2 regions of the Shewanella sp. OMA3-2 genome follow, and region 1 is predicted to be linked to the other one. Evidence: riboswitches for the same ligand, from Rfam matches in the RefSeq annotation. Region 1 holds a riboswitch; the other holds the start of a gene.

Region 1 (3,381 bases):
TTTAAATGAACCTCGTTATGCTTCATTACCTAATATTATGAAAGCTAAACGTAAGCCTTTAGACGTGTTAACTATATCTGATTTGGGGGTGACGTTGAAAGCACATCAAACGATATTAAAAGTTACGCCTCCAGCAGAGCGTAAAGCTGGCATCATGGTGTCTTCTGTTGAAGAACTTGTCGATAAATTAAAAAACGAAGCGAAGGTGATCTAATATGACCATTTTAGTTTTAGCAGAACACGATAATGCGCATCTAAAAGCTGACACAGCCAAAGTAGTTGCTGCAGCGACTGCAATTGGTGGCGATATTCATATTTTATTGGCAGGATCACAATGTAGTGAAGCAGCCAAAATGGCGCAAACATTAGCAGGCGTTACTAAAGTTATTGTTGCTGATTCACCAGTATATGCTAACCAGTTAGCTGAAAATTTAGCTAAGTTAATTTTGAGTGTGTCTGCAGACTACTCACATATTTTATCCGCAGCATCAAGCGTGGGGAAAGACACATTACCGCGTGTTGCCGCGTTATTAGATGTGGCGCAAATCTCTGAAGTGATTGGTGTCGAAAGCGATGATACATTCATACGTCCAATATATGCCGGTAATGCATTAGCGACAGTAAAAAGCTTAGATGATAAAAAAGTCATGACAGTACGTTCAAGTGCATTTGATGCTGTTGCATCAACTGGCAACGCTGAATTAGCCAGTATTGGCGATGCTATTGATGCCCGTACTGAGTTTTTATCAGAAAGCTTAACTGAGTCTGTTCGTCCTGAATTAGGTAACGCTGGTATCATTGTGTCCGGTGGTCGTGGAATGGGTAGCGGTGAAAACTTTGCTATTCTAGAGCAACTTGCTGATAAATTAGGTGCAGCTGTTGGGGCATCTCGCGCCGCAGTTGATGCCAGGTTTGTTCCTAACGATTTACAGGTCGGTCAAACTGGTAAAATTGTTGCCCCTAATTTGTATATTGCAGTTGGTATTTCAGGTGCAATCCAACATCTTGCCGGCATGAAAGATTCTAAAGTGATTGTTGCTATTAACAAAGATCCTGAAGCGCCAATTTTTCAAGTAGCTGATTATGGATTAGAAGCTGATTTATTTGTGGCGATTCCTGCATTGAATAATTTGTTGTAAATGTGATCTGTGTCACAATGTGTGGCCGTAGGGTGGTAACCTTACGGCCACTATGTTTTTATGTGCTCGCATTTTTACCCTTTAAGTAGAGGTGCATTAAATAATAGTAAAGGTGAGTAGGGTGATGCCTGTGATTTACCTTGAAAGGATTTAATGCCGAAGTTGCTATTGATATCGGTCAATACAGCTGGTGTTGTCGCCAAATAGGTGCAGCACTGCCATAGTATTTTTTGTCGGGATGACAAAGATAAATTACTATGGAGCGCTACTGATAGGACAGGTGTTTCTAAGGTATATAATATTACCTTACACCGGTTCAGTCGCCTCCATTCATAAATACTCGATGAATAAATAATGAACTTACTTAGTCATGCCGATTCGGCACTATCTTTACTTCCACCTCTAGTTGCCATTGTTCTGGCTATTATTACCCGTAAAGTCTTATTGTCTCTTGGTGTGGGTATTGTGGTTGGTGCCTTATTGCTTACCCAATTCTCTTTAGGTGATAGCAGTCTATTTTTAGTCAACACAATCCAAGGGCTAATTTGGAGTGATGGCGCGCTAAATAGCTGGAATTTACAAATCTTAGGCTTCTTAGTCATGCTTGGCATGATAACGGCTTTAATAACCGTTAGTGGTGCAGCAAGGGCTTTTGCTGATTGGGCTAAAGGGCATATTCGCACTAAACGTGATGCAAAGTTAATGACCATCTTTTTAGGTTGTGTGGTTTTTATTGATGATTACTTTAACAGTTTAGTGGTGGGGTCAATTTCAAAACCGATTACCGATAGGTATCATATATCGTGGGCAAAACTGGCTTACTTATTAGATTCTACAGCCGCTCCAATTTGTGTTGTTTCGCCTATTTCAAGTTGGGGAGCCTATATTATCGCCTTGATTGGTGGCATTTTAACTGCGCATGGTTTTACTGAATCAGGTCATTTGAGTGTGTTTGTACAAATGATTCCGATGAATTTCTATGCCATATTCGCGTTACTATTATTATTATGTGTCGCTTTGTTTGGTCTAGATGTCGGCCCTATGCGTCAACATGAATTAAACGCCAAAAAAGGTGAGCTTTATGATGAATCTAAAGGGCTGCCTCCTGGTGCGAATACTGATCTACCTGAAGCTGATTCGGGGAAAGTGATAGGTTTATTTTTACCTATTTTGGCGTTAATTTTTGCCACAGTTTACTTTATGATCAGTAGTGGTGCAGATGTACTTGGCGCCAATGGTAAAGCATTTACTATTTTAGGTGCCTTTGAAAATACTCAAGTGAGCCAATCACTATTTTATGGTTCAATCATTGGCTTTTGTATCACGTTAATTCTAGCCTTTATTCAAAAGTTAGACATGAGTTTAATTGTCAAAGGTGTGGTTGCTGGTGCGCGTTCAATGCTACCTGCAATCTATATTTTACTGTTTGCTTGGTCTATCGCGGGTGTGATTGGTCAACTCGAAACCGGTAAATATATGGCCAGTTTAGTCACAGGCGCAATCCCTTTTGAGCTATTGCCAGTGGTGTTATTTATTCTTGCAGGCATTACCGCTTTTTCAACCGGTACAAGCTGGGGGACTTTCGGCATTATGTTGCCAATTGCTGCCGATATGGCCATGGGAAGTGACTCGAGCATGATGTTACCTATGCTGTCAGCTGTGCTTGCGGGAGCAGTTTTTGGTGATCATTGTTCACCTATATCAGACACCACTATTTTGTCATCGACAGGCGCCAGTTGTCATCATATTGACCATGTGATTACTCAGCTACCCTATGCTTTAATTGTGGCGTTTATCAGTATTGTTGGCTACACAGTGCTAGGCTTTACTGGCTCATTAATCAGTGGTTTATTAGCCTGTAGTCTTGTATTTGTTATCAGTGTACTGGCGTTAGCGTTTTATGCTCGTCGCTAACTGCTAATCATTTATTGTTATCGTTGACGATCAATAATGCCGCCCAATGTCGATTGAGCGGCATTATTATTTGTGGTTAACGGTCATATCCGAGTAGAATTTAGTAAAGCAATAATATTGGACATTATTTTGGCGCAACTGTATTTTTATTATTCGTCGATGAACGCAGGTAAATCGACCTCATTATTACAATCTTCTTATAATTATCGCGAACGAGGCATGCACACGTTAGTGATGACTGCGTCAATTGATGACCGCTATGGTGTGGGAGTTGTCGCATCGCGTATTGGCATTCAAACAGAGGCTCAAGTGTTTGCCAGTAATGATG
Region 2 (3,381 bases), 780 kb from region 1:
CAATATCCCCTAAAATATCCAGCCCTTCTAACAAGTTCATTAGTTGATAAATTACCGCATTGCCCTGCACTTCAGCACCGTGAACATTGGCTTGAACGTATACTTTCGGTGCGCGGCTGTCAGTGCCTTTAAAGGTGAATAAAGGCACATCAAGGGGTTGTCCTGCCGCAAGTTCACCCACATTCAGTGATGTGCGCAAAGCTTTAGTCATCATTTTACTTGTCATAGATTACTCGAAAAGATTTTGATGCAATGCTTTAACAACGTCTGCGGCTTGCGCTTCATCAATTAATACACATAAATTATGTGGGCTAGCACCTTGGCATATCATACGGACATTGTATTTTTCTAATACTTGAAAGACTCGACTACAAATGCCCGCTGTAGAAGCAATTCTATTACCAATAATGGCCACTAAGGCTAAGTTATCTTCCACTCTCACTCGGCAATGTTGTGATAACTCTTGTAATAACGATTCACTTAATAAACCTTGGCCACTTGAGTCTGAACCAGTTTTATCTAGGGTTAACGACACGTTCACTTCTGAGGTGGTGATCAAATCAACCGATATTTTGTGGCGCGCTAAAGTCGCAAAGGTTTCAGCTAAAAAGCCCTGGGCATGAAGCATCTGTAAGCTATGCAGGTTTAATAATGTTTGGTCTCGTCTTAGCGCAACCGCACGATAAACAGGGGCATTATCAACTTGATGACGGATCCAGGTTCCACCTAATTCAGGGGCTTTGCTCGAGCCAACAAACACTTGAATCTGCTGACGCACTGCTGGAAGTATAGTGGCAGGATGCAATACTTTAGCACCAAAAGTAGCCATTTCAGCAGCTTCATTAAAACTGATTTCAGCTATCGGGCGTGCATTAGGTGCCAATCGCGGGTCTGTAGTATAAATACCCGCAACATCAGTCCAAATTTCTACCGCATGGGCAGACAAAGCCTCAGCCAATAACGCGGCTGAGTAATCACTGCCGCCGCGGCCTAATGTGGTGGTGCGGCCCTGTTCATCAGCCCCTATAAATCCTTGGGTAACAATAATGCTGGTGCTTAACAGCGGTTGTAAAAAATCACCCGATAAATTAGCAATGTGTTCAATTTGAGGTTCTGCACGACCAAAATGGCTATCGGTACGTAGCACTTGGCGTACATCAAAAGCCTGAGAAGATGTGCCCTTTTCACGGATAACAGCTGAGAACAATACTGACGAACAATGCTCTCCCATAGAAAGCAATTCATCCATAGCCGCTTTGCTGCGGTCAAGAATTAATGACTCACTTAACACTGACATTCGGCTCAATAACTTATCAATTTGCGCTGCAATATCTTGTGGCTGAGCAAGTTCATCAATAATACGATATTGAATTTGGGCAACTTGTTTAAGCAAGCTTAGACGACGTTCGTCATTCACATTAGCACTGGTAAGCTCAACTAATAAGTTGGTTACACCACTGGATGCACTGACCACCACTAAACGGGTATTAGGATTGGATAAAACGATATCTGCGCAGCGGCTCATTGCAGAATAATCTGCTACAGAGGTTCCGCCAAACTTGGCTACAACTAATTGATTTAACGACATGTAATACACTCCGAACTAAACTTCGTTCGAAGAGCCTGGTGCAAAGATAACGCACCCTAAAAGAAGGGAAACAGCAATCACCACCAGAAGCTCTCCACCAAATAACAGGTGACAATCGCTAGGATTCAACCTAATCGACCGATAAATAAGTTAACCAAATCTTATTGTATCTCGGCGTTAATCTCCCTCGTAAGCTGTCATGGGAATTGGTCTTCCTCAAGCTTACTACCTAGTTAACGCTCCTCTTCTGTGCCTCCCTAAGGAGGGATGAGCAAAATAACAATAAACCTAAGGCTAAGTCAATGCACAACACTGCAAGTTGAGAAAAAATAAACAAGTGCATTATTTCATTTGGCGTACAATAAAGGTTTTCAAGTAAAAATAGCGAGTTGATCGCTGCTAGGTATTAACCTCAATAGAGTATTAGCTATTTAAAAGAATCCAATAACAGTAGCTGTCAAAAAAGCACTTAGATGCGGTTTTGGGTAGGAAAAGATAATATTGTAAATATAGGCCACTGATTGCGAGGTAGCGCAGGACTCCAAAACAAAAATCAGTCGTTGGTATTAGCTCACCACATCCATTTGTTAAATTTATTGTCCCACTAAAAAATTAACAAATAAAATAAAAACGATTTAACAAAACTCAGGGAAATCACTGACTAAACATAAACGTTGATTGAACGCCCCCAACTGTATCTCGTCCTTGTGTTGATCAAAGCAGGCTACAAGCGATAGTAAACCTTGATTCACATAATAAATTGCATGTTGCTTAAACTCCCTTCCCAGCTCAACAGCCTGATTTTTATCAATAAAAACAGCCCAGCTTTTTTCAACATGTGAAAAGTCAGGTGCAATACCCATTAAGCTTCGATAAGGACTTTGATATTGAAGGATTTTTAGTTGAAGCTCGCGATCTAACAGACGGTTTTGACTTGGGGTAAGTAAGCATCCCAATGGGTTATAAGCAGTAATTATAGCGAAAGAAAAATCATTAGATAAAGACTGAGTTAGCAAAAAATGCGTTTTTTGATAGTCCTGCCACACAGTATCGATAACATTTTCCATAATAAATCCCATTAAATGAGCTCAAAAGAGTGTAGCAGAAAGGGGTTAATAGCGAAAGAAGTGTAACTTTGATCATAATAAAATATACACTTAATCATTTTAAATCAGTAAATTAAGTACAGGTTTACTCATTTATTAAACTAAATAAATTATTATTTTTAACATTTAATTTGTTAACAAATACAAATAAAGGGTACAATAGCCATCAGTTACTCATTAATCGTCACAAAAAGCAGATTCTAAGACTATTTTTTACGATTAATATTATTAAACTAAGACTTTATCACCGTACTGTTACTGTAATATTGTTATGTAGCTGTTTAAAAATTTCATTTTAGTTATACCTAAATAGGAACTTTTAACTATCTTTAAGTTCACAGTCTACAGTGGTACGAATCTTTGCCACGATAATAGCTTTTTTAAGTCTCAGTAAAAGCTCACTCTACGTCATTGCTTCACTAGCAATTAAAACAGTAAAGAATGAGAGAGTGTTTAAACTCAAGGTAGACAGTGTTAAACGCCAATAATCCAGAATTTTTAACGTATGCAGTTAAGCGTACGTATAACGCTAGCTTCAATGCTAGATAACAAATTTATTAATTTTTAGGTAATTTTATTATGCAAAATCCACATATTTTAATTGTTGAAGATGAAGCCGTAACCCGTAACACCCTACGTAGCATATTTGAAGCGGAAGGTTATGTTGTTACTGAAGCTAATGATGGC

What was found. Region 1 has a riboswitch for lysine ahead of L0B17_RS13890 (Na+/H+ antiporter NhaC family protein). Riboswitches for the same ligand answer to the same signal wherever they lie in the genome.
Region 2: it holds a riboswitch for lysine, as region 1 does, so the genes downstream of both, lysC (lysine-sensitive aspartokinase 3) here and L0B17_RS13890 (Na+/H+ antiporter NhaC family protein) in region 1, are expected to answer to the same signal.

Annotation. Positions count from the first base shown of each region.
Region 1 is NZ_CP090974.1:3,163,419-3,166,799, reverse strand. It holds gene L0B17_RS13900 (electron transfer flavoprotein subunit beta/FixA family protein) at 1-214, shown strand, start outside; gene L0B17_RS13895 (electron transfer flavoprotein subunit alpha/FixB family protein) at 216-1,139, shown strand; lysine riboswitch at 1,218-1,415, shown strand; gene L0B17_RS13890 (Na+/H+ antiporter NhaC family protein) at 1,494-3,053, shown strand; gene L0B17_RS13885 (thymidine kinase) at 3,183-3,381, shown strand, end outside.
Region 2 is NZ_CP090974.1:3,944,385-3,947,765, forward strand. It holds gene L0B17_RS17400 (succinylglutamate desuccinylase/aspartoacylase family protein) at 1-226, opposite strand, end outside; gene lysC (lysine-sensitive aspartokinase 3) at 230-1,588, opposite strand; lysine riboswitch at 1,668-1,843, opposite strand; gene L0B17_RS17410 (DUF3293 domain-containing protein) at 2,224-2,655, opposite strand; gene arcA (two-component system response regulator ArcA) at 3,274-3,381, shown strand, end outside.